2 regions of the Bradyrhizobium sp. MI1.11 genome follow, and region 1 is predicted to be linked to the other one. Evidence: predicted binding sites of a transcription regulator. Region 1 holds the regulator's gene; the other holds the start of a gene.

Region 1 (5,265 bases):
AGGCCTCTCTTCTTCTTGAATTCGCCAGGACAACTTCAGATTCGGACCTTTCCGCCAAGCTTGTGAGCAAGGCCGCCGACCTGAAATCCCAGGCCGATCCGCTGCCCGACAAAGACCAGGGAGCCAAGGCGCCCGACGTAACTCCCGGGCAGGCAGGGAGCTGATCGATGCAGCCCGGGGCGCTCGTCGTTCTCGCCTTGCCGTGATTTTCCTTGCCGTGATTTTCGTCGCTTCCATGGCCGCTCTCCTGCCGATTTGTCAGGTTCTTCGCATCATGCCGCGACGCGCTTGATCCTGCCTTCCGGAACAATGTGAAGCGGCGGGATGACTGTGCCCGCTCAGCGGTTTTTGCCTCTGCGCCCGCGCTCGGCTAGAAGACGTGCGGAACATTCGCCCGAACGTGCCGAGCAGGAGTTTTCGCCGTGGCCTTGATGCCGGTTTCCGACGCGCTTGCCGCGGTGCTGGCGGGTGCAGAGCCGCTGCCGGAAGAAATGATTTCCCTCGACGAGGCCCATCATCGCGTGCTCGCGCGTGACCTCGCGGCGCGGCGCACGCAGCCGCCGCAGGCGATGTCGGCGATGGACGGCTACGCGGTGCGCGCGGCCGATGCCGCGACGATCGATTCGGAGCTCACCGTGGTCGGCGAAGTCGCGGCGGGCCGACCGTTCGCCGGGACGATCGGCGCCGGCGAGGCCGTACGGATCTTCACCGGCGGCGTCGTTCCCGGTGGCGCGGACGCCGTCGTGATCCAGGAGGACACGGTCGCCGCCGGCAAGCGGATCATGATCAAGGAAGCCGCGATCGCCGGTCGGCACATCCGCCCCGCCGGCGTCGATTTCCGCGAGGGTGACGTGCTCCTGCGCAAGGGAAGCCGTGTCACCGAGCGCGACCTCGCGCTCGCTGCCGGGATGAATCATCCGCACCTTGTCGTTTTCAGGCGTCCAAAGGTCGCGATTCTCGCCACCGGCGACGAGCTGGTGATGCCAGGCACCACGCCAGGCCACGGCCAGATCGTCTATTCCAACGGCTACGCCCTGCACGCGCTCGCCCGCAGCGAAGGCGCCGAGACGATCGACCTCGGTATTGCCGCCGACACGCTGGAGGCGACCACCGCCGGCATCCGCCGCGCCCGCGAGAGCGGCGCCGACATCCTGATCACGACCGGCGGCGCATCGGTCGGCGACCACGATCTGGTCCAGCAGGCACTGCGGGACGAAGGCATCGCGATGGCGTTCTGGAAGATCGCGATGCGGCCAGGCAAGCCGATGATGCACGGGCGACTCGGCGCAATGGGTGTGATCGGCCTGCCGGGCAATCCCGTGTCGTCCTACGTGTGCGCTTTCCTGTTCATGGTGCCGCTGATTCGCGCCCTGTCGGGCCGTTCAGTGATTCACCATCGCCGCGAACGCGCCGTGCTCGGCCGCGGCGTCGGCGCCAACGACCAGCGCGAGGACTATCTGCGCGCGCATCTGGAGGAGCGTGACGACGGCACACGCGTCGTTCTTCCCGTCAATCATCAGGACTCTTCGCTGCTTGCGAATCTCGCTGCAGCACAGGTACTTCTCGTGCGCGCACCATTCGCGCCGAAGGCCGAAGCCGGCACGGCTTGCGAAGTGTTGCGGCTCCCCGTCTGAGCACCCCGCAACGCGCGTTCCGCGAAGTTTGCTCTGTTCACGGTAAATTAAGCAGTTGCGGAACATGTATCGAACATATAGTGTCCGTTCATGATTTGTTTCGAGCATGTAGCGGCTTATTGCCGAATTCTGCGTCTCGGAATCGGACGACATCAACCGGGGGACTTTGGTCGAGATGTTAACGCGCAAACAATACGAGCTTCTGCGGTTCATCAGTGAACGTCTGAAGGAAAGCGGCGTGCCGCCCTCCTTCGACGAGATGAAGGATGCGCTCGATCTGCGCTCGAAGTCGGGCATCCATCGCCTGATCACGGCGCTCGAGGAGCGTGGCTTCATCCGACGCCTGCCCAACCGCGCCCGTGCGATTGAAGTCATCAAGCTGCCGGAGCTCCAGGCAGCCGCCGGCAGCCGCCGCGGCTTCACCCCCAGCGTCATCGAGGGCAATCTCGGCAAGGTGCGTGCGGGCTCCAGCCTGCCCGCGGACGAGGGCGAACGCCCCGTGGCGGTACCGGTGATGGGCCGCATCGCGGCCGGCACGCCGATCGAGGCGTTGCAGACACGCAGCCACACCATCAGCGTACCGCCCGACATGCTCGGCTCGGGCGAACATTACGCGCTGGAAGTGCGCGGTGATTCCATGGTTGATGCCGGCATCCTTGACGGCGACATGGCGCTGATTCAGCGCAACGAGAGCGCCGATACCGGCGACATCGTGGTGGCGCTGATCGACGACGAGGAAGCGACGCTGAAGCGCTTCCGCCGTCGCGGCGCCTCGATCGCGCTCGAGCCCGCCAACGCTGCCTATGAGGTCCGCATCCTGCCGCCCAATCGGGTGAAGATTCAGGGCAAGCTGATCGGGCTTTACCGGAAGTACTGATACCGGACGTACTTGATACCTGGAGAAGTTGGCGCCTCGCGCGCTTCCGATCGGCATCGCCGGTCAGAGATTGGAGCGGATCATCGTCCGCTCCGGCTGGATAGTCTTTCTGGTTCTGCACAGACTATCCGGCCCCTCCTCCGGCGCTGGCTACTCGCGACGCCCAAGAAGCAGCACCGAAACAGCACCGCTTCGCGGCTCGAGTGTGCGAGGAAACAGCGAGCAGCGATCGAGGTCGTTGCACCAGCCGGCAATATTCGCGCATGCGCCTCCCGAATGCATCGCAACTCTCTTTGTTCCTATTGAATTCGGGAAAGATAATGTGATCGCGGCTTGCGGAAACCAGCCGCAGATTTGCCCACAACCGAGCAGAGCTTTCGTGCTTCAACTCTGATAGAGGCCTGCGCCTCGATAAGAGACGTGGGTTGCTATCCCAGCATGAGGAGCACCCGATGTGTGACTACAGCCTGCATGCCGTCGCGTCGCGCCCCGCCGAAGTCGGCGAGACGATCGTCACGACAAATTTCCGCGGCACCTCGACGCGCGGCTTCGCCTCCGCAGCCGATCCGTCTGTTGCCGTCTGCCTGCTGCCGGGAACGGAGCTCGCCTTCGCAGACGACGTCCGCTACGACAATCGCTGGATCTGGACGCGGACCATCAATTCCCGCGTGGGCAAGTTCGGCAAGATCGATCCGCACGTTCCCGACCGCCATCATGACGCGATCGAATTCCCCGACGGCAAATTTGTGCTGGTGACGCAGCTCGTCGAAGGCCAGCGCGCGACCGTGCTGCAACTGCCTGTGACCCAGTCGGTCATCGAGCGCGAGCACAAGGCGCAGATCATCGCCGACAGGCAGCCGACCGTCACGCACCTGCCGATCGGCTGAAACAGCCGCCCTCCGGCTACGAGGTCGGAGGTCAGGATTGAATTGCCATCGCCGGCCGTGGCCGGCGAGATGGTGTGGTTTGCGCCAGCGAATCCGAGCGGACGCACCGACCCGCTGCGTTGCTCCGCACCATCAGATCAATCGTCGGCCTGCAAGTCGGTCTCCGCCGGCGTTGCGTCCTTGATGCGGGGCGCGGTCGCCTTCGGCGCAAGGCTGCCGTCGAAATCACCCTCGCCGGCGCCGACCGGCAACCAGGGGCGGCTCGTGCCTCTCGCCCTCACCACCTGAACCACAAATCCGTCACCACGCTGCGTCAGCGCCAGTGCGCTCTGGCTGGCGAGCCGCTGCCGATCGACCACCATCGCCGCGCAATCGGGCGGCGCGGGACGCGTCGTCACCACCAGCGCGGCCCGACTGCAATCGTCGGCGAGAGCGTCGACCCGCAGTGCCAGCGCGACCAGCCTCCCGTCGATCAGTGGCGTCACGCAGCCGGATTCGTCACAGGACACGCCATCAGCCAGCGAGGCTCTGCCGGCATCGCGCGGATCGGCGTCGGCAGCGAGCCATTCCTTGAGCAGAAAGCTGTCCTTGCTGGTCCTGATCAGGTGCAGATATCCGTCCTTGCCCCGCACCGCGACGCTCGCGCCATCCCCGGCGATCAGGATGTCGGGCTGCCGCGCCGACAGTCCCCACAGGATCGCTGCCAGCAGCACCAGGGCGCCGGACCAGCGCAGCGGCGTCCGCAACAAGCCCAGCACGATGATTCCCAGGCTCGCCGCGATCAGCGGCCCGATCCCGAACGCCGCGATGCGGCCGACGGCACCCGGCAATGCTGCGACCCAGCGCGAGACCGCGACCATCCAGTCGATGCCGATCCCCATCAGCCACCAGAACACGCTGTCCAGCCCGAACGGTGCAGCAAGCAGCCCCAACAGCCCCGCCGGCATCACCAGCGCCGAGACCACCGGCATCGCGCCGAGATTGGCGAGCACGCCGAACGGCGTGACACGGTGGAAGTGGAAAGCGGCGTAGGGTGTGGTCGCAAGTCCCGCAATCAGCGAAGCCATGAACAGCATCGCGATCTCGCGGCCGCCCCACATCGCAATGCGTGCAGTCGCCGAATGGTCCGGCGAGGCAAACAAATTCGGCATGCCGATCTGCACCAGCGCCACCAGCCCGAGCGTTGCTGCAAACGACATCTGGAAGCTCGGATGCACCAGCGCTTCCGGCGCGACCGCGAGCACGATCAGCGCGGCGACAGCAAGCGTGCGGAAGGTGATGGCGCGGCGATCGACCATCACCGCGATCAGCACTACCGCGGTCATGAAGAACGACCTTTGCGTCGCGACCTCCGCGCCTGACAGCAGCAGGTAGAACGCAGCGGCGACCAGCGCGGCGGCGGCCGACCATTTCTTGATGGCGAAGCCGGCCGCCAGTCTGGGGATCAGAGCGAGCAGCGCGCGCACCGCGAAGAACACGACACCGGCAACGACCGCCATGTGATAACCGGAGATCGAGAGCACGTGGCCGAGGCCGGAGATGAACATCGCGTCGTTGACGGGCGTGGTGATCGCATCGCGCCGCCCGGTGAGCAGCGCGGTCGCGATCGCCCGGTTGTCGCCGTCGAGCGTCGCCCGGATGCGGGCATCGATCGCATCGCGCAGGCCTTGCATGAAGGCCGCGTAACGCAGCCGCAAGCCGGCGGTCTCAGGCGGCGCCGCCACCGTGATTGCGCCCATCGCGAAGCCGGAGGCGCCGATGCCCTGGAAGAACATGTCACGCGAAAAGTCGTAGCTGCCGGGCCGCACCGGCGCGAGCGGCGGCATCAGCCGCGCCTTCAGCTGAACGAAACTGCCGACCTCCGGCG
Region 2 (5,265 bases), on a different contig from region 1:
ACATCGCCAAGCGCCTGATCGACTACGGCTTCCATGCGCCCACCATGAGTTTTCCGGTGCCGGGCACGCTGATGATCGAGCCGACGGAGTCGGAATCCAAGGCGGAGCTCGATCGCTTCTGCGACGCCATGATCGCGATCCGGAAGGAAATCGCCGAGGTCGAGACCGGCCGTTTCAAGATCGAGGCGTCGCCGCTCCGTCACGCCCCGCACACCGTGCACGACATCGCTGACGACGATTGGAAGCGCGCCTACACCCGCGCCGAAGGCTGCTTCCCCGCAGGCACCTCGCGCACCGACAAGTACTGGAGCCCGGTCGGGCGCGTCGACAACGTCTATGGCGATCGCAACCTGGTGTGCTCGTGCCCGCCGGTGAGCGATTATGCGGAAGCGGCGGAGTAGCGGATTCTTAGCTACGTAGGATGGTAGAGCGCAGCGAAACCCATCAGTGCACTTTTACCGGTGACGAAGACAATGATGGGTTTCGCTGCGCTCTACCCATCCTACTGTCTGAACGCCTATTTGGGTGCCACCAACGAACTGCCCTTCGGATCCCACTGCCAGAGCCGTTCGTTGGTCAGTTCAGTGCTCGCACCTCAAGGCTTCGTCAATACATGGCCGTAACGCCACAGCCGATCATTGGTCAGATGCGTGCCGCCCCACCAGCGGTCGATCGGATGTGGCGACTGAAATCCTCCTGGTGGGCCAGGACAGCCTCCCCGAACTCCGTCAGTGACAGTCGGCTGCGTACATATGCGGCGTGGCGATCCCTGTGATTCTCGCGATCGATTGTCCGCAGTTCGTCGTCCAATCCGGCCACTGCGGGCCTGGGGCCGAGCGCGAGCCCGTCGAGCAACCGACCCAACTCAGTCTCTCCAAACACGAACGTGCGCCGATGCGAGCGCAGGTGAAACAACGAACCCGTGTTCGCAAACCCTCTGGCAAGCATCTCCAAGAACCGCATCTCGGTCGCACCGAGTCCCGTCGAAGGCGACGGGAGTTCTGCTAAGAGATCGAGCAAGGCCGGGCGCAGCATCAGCAATGCACTGAGATCCTGGTGAAGGAGATCGACGCCTCAGGGGTCATTGCGCGGTAGGCCGACCACGCCAACCGGGCAGTCTCGAACTCTTGGGCCCTAATAGGCAGGACATGAATGTGCGGCTCGGATGCAGCGAGATCCTCACCGCGTTCCGTCGTCAGCTCGGATGCCACAAGTCGAAGCCTAAGCTTTCGCACCAGCGAGGAGCAGGAGCTGAGATGGTCCAGGAGGCAGACGAGCTGCAATTGATCCCGGGGAGCTGGGTCGAACCAAAGTTCAACCACGTCATATTGCTCGCAGAAGTCCGCAAGGGACAAGTCTTTGCGGTCCTTGATGCCCTTGGGCCACCGGATGCCCCAATCAGACCAATGATCACCCGGCCCGAGATTCGCCGAACGCGCCGCGAAATAGGCTGCGAGCTTTTCGGGCGAGGGCAGCGGTCCCCACTCAAAATGAAACGAGGATGAGATGACAAGCTCCGCCAACCCGGATCGTGCGAGCTCGCCTCCGGACGAACTGGTCAAGATCAGACGCTTCATCGCACCACCTGATCAACGCAACGCAAAACGAAACAGGCGCCGAAGACGTCGGCAACTCAACGTCCTCAGCGCCCGCTCCTCGCGAAAAACTCTACGCCTTGAGGCTTACTCGTCGGCCGGCTCCTCGCCGTCGACGTCCCGCTCGGGGCTGCCGGCGAGAATCTGCTCGGCGATCAGGCCGGAGTTCTGGCGGATCGAGGTCTCGATCTTGGCGGTGATGTCGGGGTTGGCCTTCAGGAACGCTTTCGAATTCTCGCGGCCCTGGCCAAGACGCTGGCTGTCATAGGAGAACCAGGCACCGGATTTCTCGACGATGCCGGCCTTGACGCCGAGATCGAGGATCTCGCCCATCTTGGAGACGCCCTCCCCGTACATGATGTCGAACTCGACCTGCTTGAACGGCGGCGCCAGCTTGTTCTTGACGACCTTGACGCGGGTGGTGTTGCCGACCACTTCGTCGCGCTCCTTGATCGCGCCGATGCGGCGGATGTCGAGGCGGACGGAGGCATAGAATTTCAGCGCGTTGCCACCCGTGGTGGTTTCCGGCGAGCCGTACATCACACCGATCTTCATGCGGATCTGGTTGATGAAGATCACCATGGTATTGGACTTGTTGATGGACGCCGTCAGCTTGCGCAGCGCCTGGCTCATCAGACGAGCCTGCAGACCCGGCAGCGCATCGCCCATCTCACCCTCGAGCTCGGCCTTCGGCACCAGCGCCGCGACCGAATCGATCACCAGCACGTCGACCGCGCCGGAACGCACCAGCGTGTCGCAGATTTCCAGCGCCTGCTCGCCGGTGTCCGGCTGGGAGATCAGGAGCTCGTCGATGTTCACGCCCAGCTTGCGCGCATAGACCGGGTCGAGCGCGTGCTCGGCGTCGATGAAGGCGCAGATGCCGCCCTTCTTCTGCCCTTCCGCCACCGTGTGCAGCGCCAGCGTGGTCTTGCCCGAGGATTCCGGCCCGTAGATCTCCACGACACGCCCCTTCGGCAGGCCGCCGATCCCGAGCGCGATATCGAGCCCGAGCGAGCCCGAGGAGACCGCCTCGACATCCATCGAACGGTCGTTCTTGCCGAGCTTCATCACCGAGCCCTTGCCGAACTGCCGCTCGATCTGGGAGAGCGCGGCGGCCAGAGCTTTACTCTTGTCCATGGAAGATCCTTCGACGATACGCAGGGCAGTGGTGGACATTGGGTCGTGCTCCTTATGGCGAGGATTCGCTAGAGGGACAAACGGCTGGCGGGCGGCGATAAAATCAATGTACCCTATTTGTTCTAGGTTCGCAATATGTTCTTTTGGGAATTTGCACGCTCTGGCTGACGCGCATCAAAGACCGATGACCCGCACGCCGTCAGAATTCCGCAATCCTGCGGCACCGAACCTTTTCGCGGTCTGCGGCCTTCTCTGGGATGGGACTCTTGCATGGGAGTCTTGCATCGGACTCTTGGACGGGACCGCAACTCTGGGGACCTCAGTCATGACGAACAACACGCATCACGATACGAGCCGGCGCAATCCACTGCTGGAGGCGGCGCAGGAGGAGATGCGCAAGTTCGAGCGCAAGGAAAACGAGTTCCGCAAGAAGGACCGCGAAGAGCGTGCCGCCGAACTCCATTTGCCGCTGGACGCGATCAAGGTTCACTAAGGCCGCCGCGACGAGTGCTTAGGAGCTGACGAGGCCTGCCGACTCGGCAGGCGGTGACGGTGTTCGCCAGCGGAACGCGTTCGCGACGATGCCCGAACGACCATGATTGATCTCAAGGAGATCGGCACGGAATGGGGATTGGCGTGGCCGCGGAGGCGAATCCGAGCCGAGAAGGTATCTAAATACTACCAATAACCCATTGATTGAGCGACGGAATTTTCCTGCAGGCTACTGTGCATGGGGTTGTTTTCGTGTTTTTGAAAGGCGCGCATGGGCCTTTCCACCCCCGGAGCCGTCTCCCGGCACCCTGCATTGCCTACAGCAGAACCAGCAACCCGATGCCGATCACAAGCACGACGAAGCCAGCCGCCGTCGCGGCGGCGAATGACCGCTCTACGTTGTCCATGATGCCACCCCGTTGCCGGTGCGCCACGTTTCCCCCATGGCAGCACCGTCGCTGCGAAATCTCGCCTGCGGTTGTGTCCTGAGTTGTGCGAACGGATGTCGAAATTGGGACCGGTGCGGGGCCAGTGTGCGGCCCCCGAGCTCCGGCTTTCGCTGCCACCGTCGGGCCTTGTCAGGCTGTCGTAAGCTGAGCCGGCTAGGGTCGCCTGGCTATGGTGTTGCAGCCCAGCACCTCAGCCTCCAATAACCTTCTCCCCGCTTGGCTCTCCCAAGCGGGGTTTTTTCATGCTGATTTTCATTCGGATTTTCTTGCCGATTTCATGCCGGCCGGCCGGTTTGCGAACCGCCCTCCTCCTGCGTCAGGCGCAGCGAGAAGGCGCGGATCACCGGCGCCGCGAGCAGCACGATCGGCAGCATCGCCGCCCATGCGATCAGCCACGACACCATCCAGTGCGCCAGGAAGTCCAGCGCGTTCCCTGCGGGAAAGCTGGCGATGCCCGCGGCGATCAGCGAGGTCAGTCCGGACTGGATGATTCCGAACACGAAATGAGAATAGCGGCGGGGAATGCCCGGCATGACGCGCCCATGTTGCTGACCGTCATCGGGCCAAGCAAGGCACATGCCGCCGCGGTCCGGAAGGCGCCCTTACCCATCCCAGGAACTCTGTTCTTGGCCGGAGAACCACGGAGAGGCCTCGCGCCGCCGCTGGGCGGCAGCGCGTGCGTCTGCGAGATAGCCGTGAGCTATCCGGGGCTTACCGACAGATTTGGCTTTCCCTGGAATATTATGCCGCCCAGCATGTTCTCAGTGATGGAAGTGAATCATGGGAGAAGGCCATGAATCACAGGGGCGTCGAGTTCACCGTCGCCAAGACGGCACTTCCCGGCATCTGGCAGTGGCAGTTCCGGATCGGCGAGCAGATCAAGACCGGCAGGACCGAGACCAAGATCGATCTGTTGGCGATCCGGCGGGTGCAGCTGCGCATCGATCGGGAGCTGAAGGCGATCGGGCGCAACGCGACCTGAGCGGCCGGACCGAGATCGTCGGCGGCATGGCTTGCAGGGCGCTCGCCGCCCCCACGGGGCTATTCCGTAGCCGCCCGGAATTGATCTGCCGATGGTTTGGGATTGGACTGCCGCGATTATGGCCGTGGGGACGGAGCCATCAGGCGCGATCGGTACGAACCATGCCGCTCTACTTTTTTCGAATCCGGAACGGCAGCTATTCCGGCTGCGCCGACCAGGCGTCGGAATTTGCCGATCGCGATTTGGCCTGGAAGGAGATGACCAGCGTCTGCGCCGACATGGCCGCCGGCATCGCCCGCAAGCTCCAGGAAAATTCCGAATGGAACATGGAGCTGCTGGACGAGGCCAAGGAGCCCGTGTTCCGGATCCGCATCACATCCGAAACCTTCGAATAGGGGCCAGGCCTAATCCGCGCTGGGCAGCCGCCGCATCGTGAATTCGATGTCGCCGCCGGGCAGCTCGCGCCAGGTCTCGACCGCGCTCATATAGCCGGCCTTGGGATAGCGGGCGAAGAAAGCCTGCGCCCTCTCCCGCGCCGCCGCGCGCGGCAGCGTGAAGGTCTCGCGTAGATAGCCGTCGCCGGCCGTCGCGCCGGGCTTGCCGCCCATCG

Evidence for each region. The regulator LexA, encoded in region 1, represses DNA repair genes until DNA is damaged. The targets are predictions, from matches to a motif close to TGTTCNNNNTGTGTTCNG.
Region 2: the regulator LexA is predicted to act here: its motif matches at 2,840-2,857, upstream of recA (recombinase RecA).

Annotation. Positions count from the first base shown of each region.
Region 1 covers NZ_JBVVPM010000002.1:294,770-300,034, reverse strand. The annotation lists gene AC0L30_RS03320 (hypothetical protein) at 1-164, shown strand, start outside; gene AC0L30_RS03315 (molybdopterin molybdotransferase MoeA) at 423-1,634, shown strand; gene lexA (transcriptional repressor LexA) at 1,810-2,511, shown strand; gene AC0L30_RS03305 (hypothetical protein) at 2,964-3,398, shown strand; gene AC0L30_RS03300 (ComEC/Rec2 family competence protein) at 3,536-5,265, opposite strand, start outside.
Region 2 covers NZ_JBVVPM010000001.1:337,106-342,370, reverse strand. The annotation lists gene gcvP (aminomethyl-transferring glycine dehydrogenase) at 1-401, shown strand, start outside; gene AC0L30_RS01630 (hypothetical protein) at 643-1,041, opposite strand; gene recA (recombinase RecA) at 1,683-2,771, opposite strand; gene AC0L30_RS01620 (hypothetical protein) at 3,058-3,225, shown strand; gene AC0L30_RS01615 (DUF2798 domain-containing protein) at 3,949-4,206, opposite strand; gene AC0L30_RS01610 (hypothetical protein) at 4,467-4,655, shown strand; gene AC0L30_RS01605 (DUF6894 family protein) at 4,817-5,050, shown strand; gene AC0L30_RS01600 (hypothetical protein) at 5,060-5,265, opposite strand, start outside.